One region of the Mesorhizobium sp. M0923 genome, then DNA from elsewhere that is predicted to be linked to it. Evidence: riboswitches for the same ligand, from Rfam matches in the RefSeq annotation. Region 1 holds a riboswitch; each other region holds the start of a gene.
The links. Region 1 has a riboswitch for cobalamin ahead of NKH89_RS00030 (DUF1636 family protein). Riboswitches for the same ligand answer to the same signal wherever they lie in the genome.
Positions count from the first base shown of each region.

Region 1 (3,271 bases):
CCGGGCGGTTCAGCCCTTTCAGGCCGATGACGACGAGGCGCGAGCGGCGATCGTCTTCAGCGGTCCAGGCGCGGTCGTAATAGTGGTTGACGCGCGGACCGACGGCCTGCAGCAAGAGCCGCATCGGCTTGCCGCCGACGTCGACGAAACCCTTGACGCGCAATACGTTTTCTTCCTCCGCCGCCGTGGCGACGCGTTGTGCCAGCTCGTCCGGATCGGACACCGACGCAATGTCGATGACGAACGAGTCAAAGTCGTCATGTTCGTGGTCGAGCTCGTCGTCGTGATGGGTCTTGCGGTTCTCGATGTCGTCCTCGACGGCGAGACCAAGGCCGAGCAGCACCGACGGATCGACCTTGCCTTGCGAGGTCGGCACGATCTTCACCGCCCGCGCAACATGCTTGCCGATGACGGCATTGGCGCGCGCCGCGCCGGCTGCGTCCAGCAGGTCGCTCTTCGACAGGATGATCAGGTCGGCACAAGCGAGCTGGTCTTCGAACACCTCCTCGACAGGATCGTCATGGTCGAGCGTCTCGTCCTGCGCGCGCTGCGCCTGCAGGGCGTCCATGTCGTTGGCAACGCGGCCATCAGCCAGCGCCGGCCCGTCGACGACGGCGATGACGCCATCGACCGTGACGCGGCTTTTCACCGACGGCCACTGGAAGGCCTGGACCAGCGGCTTGGGCAGGGCCAGCCCGGACGTCTCGATCAGGATGTGGTCGACCTTCGGCGTCAGCGACAGGATCTGGTCGAGCGCGGGGACAAAGTCGTCGGCGACAGTGCAGCAGATGCAGCCATTGGCCAGCTCGACGATGTTTTCCTCGGGGCAAGTGTCGATGCCGCAGCCCTTCAGGATCTCGCCGTCGATGCCGATATCGCCGAACTCGTTGACGATGATGGCCAGGCGCTTGCCTTTGGCGTTTTCGAGCAAATGGCGGATCAGCGTCGTCTTGCCGGCGCCGAGAAAGCCGGTGACGACGGTGCAGGGGACGCGCGAAACGTTGGCGGCCGAATCTGGGGAAGTCATATCAAGTCCTTCAAAAGGTCGAGGGGAGGGATGCGGGCAACCAAGCCGCGCTTCAGGCAATCGGGACGGCCGCGCCACGGAATGAGGCCGTCCGTCGAAGTAGCGAACAGCTTTGCCCCCGTCACCAGATCGGTGCCGCTGGTCGTGGTCAGGTCGCCGAAGACATAGCTCCAGCAGCCGTCGCGCAGCATCGCGGCGCTGAGCCGGCGCTTGCAATTGCCGAGGCATTCGACGGTGCGGATTTTAATGTTTTCGCTGGAAGCGGCGCGGCGCGTGTGCTCGGCGAGCAGTTCGCCGGCGCGGGGATAAGCGTCCGAACCGGTCTCGTCACGGCAGGACGAGCAGACGATGACGGTAACGCCGGCCGGGGAATCACCATGGCCGGACAATAAATCCGCTGTCTCAGCCGGAAAACTGTTGTCGCGTTCCAAATCAGGCTCCTTGCCCGGAAAACCCGCCAGGCGATCGGATTCTTATGTCCTAGACGGCAGGTCTCCTGGCTCGCGGGTCATCGCCTGGGTGCCGCCTTCCCGGGAATATCCCAGTGGTTTTCGGCCTTGGCTCGTCGCTTACAGTTGCGGGGACAGCCGCGGATTTGAAATCGAGATTTCGCACCGCATTCCCTCTTGGCCCTTGCCGTTGCGGGCAGGGGACCGTCTGGAACGGATTTAGGCTTGTGAAGGCAGTCGTGTCAACGCACGTCTATGACGCGGCGATATCTGCGAGCGGCTGGCCGAGGTCGCCGGCAGCCGTCACCTCGATGCGCTCGAGCCCGAGCCAACCCTGCATCTGCTTCAATTCCTCGAAAAGGGCGGCGGCAGTTTGCGGCGGGGCGCCGGGCTCCGAATAGGCGGCATGGACGCGCAATACGCCGGCCGGGCGGTCGGCCCTGAGGTCGACGCGCCCGACGATGCTGTCGCCGAGCAGGAACGGCAGCACATAATAGCCATACTGGCGCTTTTCGGCCGGCGTGTAGATCTCGATGCGGTAGTGGAAGTCGAACAACCGCTCGGTGCGCGACCGCTCGAAGACGACGGGATCGAACGGCGCAAGCAAGGCGCGCGCCTCGATCCTGCGCGGCAAACGGGCGTCCTTGTGGAGATAGGCTGTTTTGCTCCAGCCTTCGACGCTCACCGGCAACAGGTCGCCAGCCTCGACCAGTTCCTCGATGCGGCCCTTGATGTCGGCGGGCGAGAGGCGGAAATAGTCGCGCAGATCGCCCGCCGTGGCGACGCCATGGGCGCGGGCGGAGATGCGCAGCAGTTCGCGGTGGGCGTCCGCGGGGGACGGAACTGGCAAAGCGAGTACCGTTGGCGGCAGCACGCGCTCCGGCAGATCGTAGAACCGCTCGAAACCACGCCGGTGCGCCGTGGTGATGCGGCCCGCCCAGAACAGCCATTCGAAGGCATGCTTGGCATGGCTCCAGCCCCACCAGCCGCCCGAGCCCTTCTGGCCTTCGAAAGCCGACGCCGCGATCGGGCCTCGTTCAGCGACCTCGCGATAGATGTCCTCAATGTAGGCGGCGTGCTCGCGGCCCCATTTTGCCAGTCCGCTGTACATTTCCTCGCCGCGCTCGGCCCGCCGCATGCGCCAGCGCATCAGCGGATAGGTCTCGACGGGCAAGAACGAGGCTTCATGCGCCCAATATTCGAAGACCATGCGCTTGCGTGTCACCGCGGCGTCGTCGAGCAGCGCCAGCTTGTAGGGGCCAAGCCGCGAATAGAGCGGCATATAATGGGCGCGAACCACGGCGCTGACGGAATCGATCTGCAGCAGGCCGGTACGTGCAAGCACCCGGGCCAGATGCCGGCGGTCAGGCGTGCCGCTGGGGCGCGGGTCATTGAATCCCTGTGCCGCAAGCGCAATGCGACGGGCCAGGGCAAGCGAGATTTTTTCTTTCATGAAGGCGGTATCCGGACGATGTTAGACAGAGAAAATGACCTGCGATTCCGCCCCATGCTAGCAAGGTTTTGGCGGCATCTATGTCAGGAGAGAAAAGTGGAGTGAAAAGTGAAGGAAATCAAACAGGAGCGGATCGGACCAGTTTTCCCGGATATGCCGTCCAGCACCGCGATTTGAACAAGGTTTGACTTGCTTCGCCGAAAGCGCTGCGCTAACCCTCGCCGCGTTGCAGCATAGAGCCCCCTTAAAACGGTTCAGTGGTTAATCTGTCACGCTTCCGCAAGTGGGTCCGGTGCTGTAATCAGAGTGGATTGGCCGCCAACGGAAAACTGCAGCATGAAC
Region 1 covers NZ_JAMYNW010000001.1:6,108-9,378, forward strand. The annotation lists gene cobW (cobalamin biosynthesis protein CobW) at 1-1,027, opposite strand, end outside; gene NKH89_RS00030 (DUF1636 family protein) at 1,024-1,458, opposite strand; cobalamin riboswitch at 1,497-1,700, opposite strand; gene NKH89_RS00035 (winged helix-turn-helix domain-containing protein) at 1,730-2,929, opposite strand; gene NKH89_RS00040 (NADH-quinone oxidoreductase subunit A) at 3,266-3,271, shown strand, end outside.

Region 2 (3,271 bases), on a different contig from region 1:
AAATTGCCGGCGTCGTCGCCGTTGACGCAGACGCCATAGGCGACGTCGCCGATCTCGCCAGGAATGTTGCCAATATAGGGGCCGAACCGCTGCCACTGCATCGGGATGCCGGCGCTGGTTTCGCAGCTGTAGCGCTCGCCGAGACCGGCGATGAGAAACGGCCGGCTGGTCTCAAAACGCGGTGGTTCGAGAGTGGCGAGAAAGGACTGGTCCATCAGGATCGGCTCCACAAGATCGAGGTTGTCGAGCGAGCCTTGTGCGCGTACCAGTTCCGGCGTGGTGCCGAACTGGTCGCGGAAGGCGCGGGTGAAGGCCTCATGCGAGGCATAGCCGGCGTCGAGCGCGACCGAGAGGATGTCGGGTGCGCCGGCGCCAAGCTTGCGCGCCGCTTCGGTCAGTCGGCGAGAACGGACGTAGCTCATCACCGAACGGCCGGTAGCCGCGCCGAAAGCCCGCGTCACATGAAAGCGCGACACCCCGCTGCTCGTGGCGACATCGTCCAGCGAGACTGCTTCGGGCAGATGGCTTTCGACGAACCACAGCGCCTTCTCGGTCGGATTCATTTGGCACCTCGCATTGGCCCAGTCTCCGCATTGGCCCAGTCTTTACATGGCCCAGTCTTTACATTGGCCATGTCTTATATTGGCAAGATTATGGTGCCGCTTCCTGGCGGAGGCAGTTTGATCGAAATTGCGCACTGCGCAAATCGAGAGCGACGGTCGTCGGCAAGTCGCAGGCGTCGCGCGAAAAGGCTTGACAGGAAGCGGGCAAACGTCCTTTTAAATGTAATGTTATTACATCACGAGGTCTATACGGCTCCTTCTGACAAGACTTATTGCGCTGTGATTGGCGGAAAACTAGGGTGGCTGACTGATGGTCCCCGAGTCGAAAGGCAAGGGGTGAAAAGGGAACACGGTGAGATCTTCGGATCGAGGCCGTGGCTGCCCCCGCAACTGTAAGCGGTTAGCAAAATCCGAAGTGCCACTGGCCGGCAAGGCTGGGAAGGCAGGATGGCGCAAAGACCCGCGAGCCAGGAGACCTGCCATCAGCATGAGTTGACCGGACGGGGTGTGCCGGGAGGAGACGTGGACATCGGTCTTGTCGGCCGGTCCGTCCAGCTTCCTTCCGTCGCCATTGAGAAAGTGACGGTAAGTTGGACGCCTCCCAGCCTCTTCTTGAAGCGTGTGAACTGAGCGCGACGACGAATGCCCGGTGCCTGGTCAGCGCGGTGAGCCTTTCGATAGCGCCGGGCGACCGCCTCGCCATCATCGGCCCCAACGGCGCCGGCAAGACGACGCTGCTGCGCATGCTATGCGGTACGCTGCGGCCAAGCGCGGGAGATGTGAGATTTTCCGGACGCCGGCTGGAGAGGTTTTCGGCCGCCGAGCGGGCACTGCACATGGCGGTCGTTGGCCAGACCGACCAGCCTGATCCGCGGCTTGCCGTGATCGACTACGTCGAGCTTGGGCGCGTCCCGCATGCCGGCTTGCGACGGAGGAGCGAGCAACGCGACATCGTCATTGAAGCACTTCGCAGAACCGGCCTGCTGCCGCTGCTCGGCCGCACGATCGGCTCGCTATCCGGTGGCGAGCGGCAACGCGCCCAGTTGGCGCGCGCCATCGCCCAGGAGCCCAAAATCCTGTTCCTCGATGAACCGACCAATCATCTCGATCCGCGCGCCCGCAGCGACCTTCTCGAACTCGTATCGCAGTTTGGCATGACCGTCGTGGCGGTGCTTCATGATCTGTCGCTTGTCACGCCATTTGCCACCAGGGTCGCGGTGATGAACGAGGCCCGCCTGCAGGCACTTGCCAGTCCGCGCGAGGCGCTGACCAAGAAGTTGATCCGCGAGATTTTCGGCGTTGACGTGCTTTGGCTGCGCCATCCCACCGAAGACCGCGAACTCACGGTCTTCGACGTTCCGAACCGCGCCTCTTCACATCCCGATTTGACCAAGGAGCAACATCCGTGAAACGCCTCGTACTGTCTTTTGCCTCCCTCCTACTTGCCCAGACCGCCTTCGTTTTCCGGTAACCGTTGATAGCTGCGGCACGCCGCTGACGTTCGACGCCGCGCCGAAGCGCGCCGTCATCCAAGATCTGAACATGGCGGAGATGGCCTTCGCGCTGGGGCTGCAACCATCGATCGTCGGCCTGACCGGCATCACCGGATGGTATAAGGTCGGTCCGGAATTCAAGGCCGAGCAGGGCGCGATCCCGGAACTCGCGCCGAAATACCCGACCCTCGAAAACCTCGTCGCCGTCGAGCCCGATTTCTTCTTCGCCGGCTGGTATTACGGCATGAAGCCTGGCGGCGAGGTGACGCCCGATACGCTGGCCCCGCACGGTATCAAGACGCTGGTGCTGACGGAAAGTTGCGTCCATCTCGACCAGAACCGCCCCGCAGCCTCGATGGACCTGCTCTATGGTGATGTCGAAAAGCTGGGCAAGATTTTTGGCAAGGAGGCGGAGGCGGGAAAGCTTGTTTCGAACTGGAAGGCGCAGCTCGCCGATATCACGGCAAAGATCGGCGACCGCACGGGAACGCGTGTGTTTCTTTACGACTCCGGCGAAGACAAACCCTTCACATCAGGCAAGTTCGCGATCCCCAGCGCCATGATCGCCGCAGCCGGCGGCGACAACATCATGGCCGACATGCCGACGAGCTGGGGCAATACGGATTGGGAGACGGTGGCGGCCCGCAATCCGCAATTTCTTATCCTGCTCGACTACCAGGACGGCGGCTACAGAAAACTGCTCGATTTCCTGAAAGCTCATCCGGCGATGAAGGAGACTGAGGCGGTCAAAAATGAGCACTTCATTGCGCTGCGCTATGCCGAACTGACGCCTGGGCCTGCCAACATCGAGGCGATCGGCAAGATCGCCAGGGCGATGCACCCGGAAGCTTTCTGAGCTTGCGCCAGAGAGCGTTCGAATTGGCGATGACAGCAGGAGCAGCAGCGATTGCCGCTCTTGCTCTGCTGTCGATTGCCTATGGATCGACGGTCATCGCGTTGAGCGACGTGATTGCTGCGCTCGGACATGCCGCCGGGCTGGACGGAGACATCGTGTCCGGTCCGGCCGGCAAGATCCCGATTGCCAAGATCGTCCTCGATCTTAGGCTACCGCGCACGATTATGGCCATCTGTGTCGGCGCCGGGCTGGGCGTCATCGGCGCGCTGCTGCAGACGGTAACGCGCAACGACCTCGCAGATCCGTTCTTGTTCGGCCTGTCGTCCGGAGCCGCGGCCGGCGCGGTTTCCGTCATCACC
Region 2 covers NZ_JAMYNW010000010.1:91,885-95,155, forward strand. The annotation lists gene NKH89_RS18620 (GyrI-like domain-containing protein) at 1-563, opposite strand, end outside; cobalamin riboswitch at 858-1,061, shown strand; gene NKH89_RS18625 (ABC transporter ATP-binding protein) at 1,154-1,972, shown strand; partial or broken gene NKH89_RS18630 (ABC transporter substrate-binding protein) at 1,969-2,912, shown strand; gene NKH89_RS18635 (FecCD family ABC transporter permease) at 2,942-3,271, shown strand, end outside.
Region 2: another riboswitch for cobalamin. It lies ahead of NKH89_RS18625 (ABC transporter ATP-binding protein); the one in region 1 lies ahead of NKH89_RS00030 (DUF1636 family protein).

Region 3 (3,271 bases), on a different contig from region 1:
GCGACCTTTGACGTTCCCCAGTGTAGTTTCGCCGAAGTGGAGGAAGAAGGTTACTACCGAGCGCGATACGCCAACCTTGATCGCGTCGCGGTGATGGAGGTTCCAAGCGACCGTTATCACAGATTGACCGCGCCCGAGGAAGCTTAGAACCATCCACGAAGGGCGATGTTACATCTCGACCTTGCGTGGTGCGTTTTCAGTACGAAATGACGTTAAGCGTAGGTAGTGGCAGCTAAGAGTGCTCGACCAGAAGCTAAACTGCCTCCTCAATATCGCTGCCGATGTGCCGCAGGACACGTCCACGGGAGCGTGGATAGGCGTGAAGTTCCTGCACTCCACGGTCCGCTCTCCCATCGCCGGTGTGTGCCCGACGCCATCTTGTGGACGAGCTTGGCCGCCTGCACCCGGTTGTATTCCGGTCCGCCGCTATGGCTATCTCCATGTCAATCGGCGCCGAACTTTGACTGCCCGCTGCTTTTGATGAAGTTGGCGAGGTCCCGCGCATAATCACTCTTGGTGAGGCCCTGTGTCGCGAACTTGTGGTCCAGCAGGGCAAACAGGTCCAAGTCCCCTTCCGCCTGTGGCGCTGGCTTGCCCTCACCGCCCTCGGCTTCCCAATTGGGGACCGCCTCTGCGCGCTGCACCGTGGCGATTGTCCGCCCAAGACGCATCACAAGATCGAACGCCAAACCGTGCGCGTGCACGATGATTTGCCGCTCAGGCCTCATTTGGACAGGACTTGAGCTGGCCCGGTGGTTTGAGCCGGGTTACCTTGAGCCGGTGGGCTGCGAACAAGCAGTTCGAGACATTGGCCTCGATCACTTCGCAACACGCCGCTGCGCCTGGCCTCGGTGTGCTCCCCCCGAAATCGTTGTGTCATATCACCGAGGGCATCACGGCCAACAGCTTCCACATGGGCAACAGCCTCGCCATTGAGCCGAATATGGTCGCGAGCAGATCACCAACGAAGCGGTCGGAACCTCGGAGCCGAAGTTCGACGCCGAGGTGGTTCGCATGATGCGCTAAGCAGCACCACGGCGCTTGCCGGTATGTTTGCTGCCGGCAGCCGACGAACTCCTATCCTCCTGGACAAGGGCGCCGTGCGTCATTGGTTTGATTTACCGGCCGCTCAAGGCTTCCACAGTTTTCGCTTTCGAGGCGACCTTTGCAACATGCCAACGGAAATTTAACATAACGACATAAACATTTCTTTATGCGGCGTTGACAAAGAAGCGAACTGCTGTAATTGTCTCCCGCGTCGTGGTTCTCCGTACGGCGCTGCCGCAGCGGAGCTAAGAGGGAAGCCGGTGCGATGCCGGCGCTGCCCCCGCAACTGTTAGCGGCGAGCCAACCCCACTCATGTCACTGAGGCGAATAGCCTTGGGAAGACGGGTAGAGGCTATGACCCCGCGAGCCAGGAGACCTGCCACGGCGAATTACGTCCACGGGCGGGGTGTCTCGGTGGCCGCTGCAGCCTGGCGTTCGTGCCGGCCTGCTAGCGCCTTCCTTGTCACCGACGCCCCAACCATCGGGGTCTGGCATGACTGTCTCTCAGCAAATTCCTGTAGCAACGCTCGGCGTGCCCCGCTTCGGTCGTCGGCGAGAACTGAAACTCGCGCTTGAAAGTTACTGGTCCGGAAAATCTTCCGCCGCCGACCTTCTCACGACGGCGAAGGCGCTCCGTGCCGCTAGTTGGGAGGAGCAGCACGATCGCGGCGTGTCGAAAATCCCGTCGAACGACTTCTCGCTCTACGACCATGTGCTCGACACCGCAGCCATGGTCGGCGCCGTTCCATCCCGTTACGGCTGGAATAGCGGCGAGGTCCCACTTGACATCTACTTCGCAATGGCGCGGGGCAACCAGGGTCAGACGGAGGATTGTGGACACGCTGGTCACCAGCAGGCGGCTCATCGGCCTGATGTAACCGCGATGGAAATGACCAAGTGGTTTGACACCAACTATCACTACATTGTGCCGGAACTCGACGATGATCAGACGTTCGCCCTCTCGTCGACGAAACCGGTCGACTACTTCCTCGAGGCTAAAGCTCTCGGCGTTCACACACGCCCAGTCATCCTTGGACCGATCACCTTCCTCAAGCTGGCGAAATCGCCTGCCGAAGGATTCGATCCCATCGCGCTCCTGCCGCGGCTGCTGCCCGTCTACGAGCAACTCCTGCAGAGGCTGAAGCTGTCTGGAGCCGACTGGGTGCAGATCGATGAGCCAGCGCTTGTCCTCGATCTGAACCCGAACGAACGAGCTGCGTTCGAATTCGCCTATGGCCAGCTGTCGAAAGCCGCGCCCGAGCTGAAGATCATGCTGGCTACCTATTTCGGGCCGCTGGGAGACAATCTCGAAACCGCGGTTTCTCTGCCCCTGGCCGGGCTGCATATTGATCTCGTGCGCGCTCCCGAGCAGCTGGAAACGGTGGGTCGGCTCGCACCGAAGGATCTGGTGCTCTCGCTTGGCTTGATCGATGGCCGCAACGTCTGGCGTGCGAACCTGCCCGCCATTCTCGACCGCATCAAACCGATCGTCGCCGGCTGGCCCTTGGACCGCGTCGAGATCGCGCCTTCTTGCTCGATGCTGCATGTGCCGATCGACCTCCGCATGGAGACGGAACTCGACGCGGACATCAGGTCGTGGCTCGCCTTCGCGGCCCAGAAGACCGACGAGTTGGTGTTGCTTGCCCGGGCCCTGTCCCAAGGCAGGGATGCGGTGGCAGGCGCGTTGAAAGCGTCTGCCGAGGCTGCCGCCACTCGCGTGACATCCACGAAGATCCATGACCCGCTGGTTGAGGGGCGGATCGCCAGCATTGACGACAGCATGAAGCGACGAGAGAGCGCTTTTGCCGAGCGCTCCAGAGTCCAGGCCGGCACGCTCGGGCTGCCGCCGTTCCCGACGACGACCATCGGGTCCTTCCCGCAGACGCCGCAGGTACGCAGGGCGCGGGCCGCTCATGCGAAGGGCCAGCTGAGCTATGTCGACTACGAGACCTTCCTGAAGAAGGAGATCGAGGCTGCAATTCGCTGGCAGGAAGAGATCGGGCTGGACGTGCTGGTGCACGGTGAGTTCGAACGAAACGACATGGTACAGCATTTCGGCGAGCAGCTGTCCGGCTTCGCCTTCACCCAGCATGCGTGGGTGCAGAGCTATGGGTCGCGTTACGTGCGCCCCCCCATCATCTTCGGCGACGTATCGAGGCCCAATCCGATGACGCTGCGCTGGTGGCAGTTCGCCCAGTCGCTTACGGAAAAGCCTGTGAAGGGA
Region 3 covers NZ_JAMYNW010000036.1:11,009-14,279, forward strand. The annotation lists gene NKH89_RS33755 (helix-turn-helix transcriptional regulator) at 1-147, shown strand, start outside; gene NKH89_RS33760 (hypothetical protein) at 444-689, opposite strand; cobalamin riboswitch at 1,245-1,445, shown strand; gene metE (5-methyltetrahydropteroyltriglutamate--homocysteine S-methyltransferase) at 1,541-3,271, shown strand, end outside.
Region 3: another riboswitch for cobalamin. It lies ahead of metE (5-methyltetrahydropteroyltriglutamate--homocysteine S-methyltransferase); the one in region 1 lies ahead of NKH89_RS00030 (DUF1636 family protein).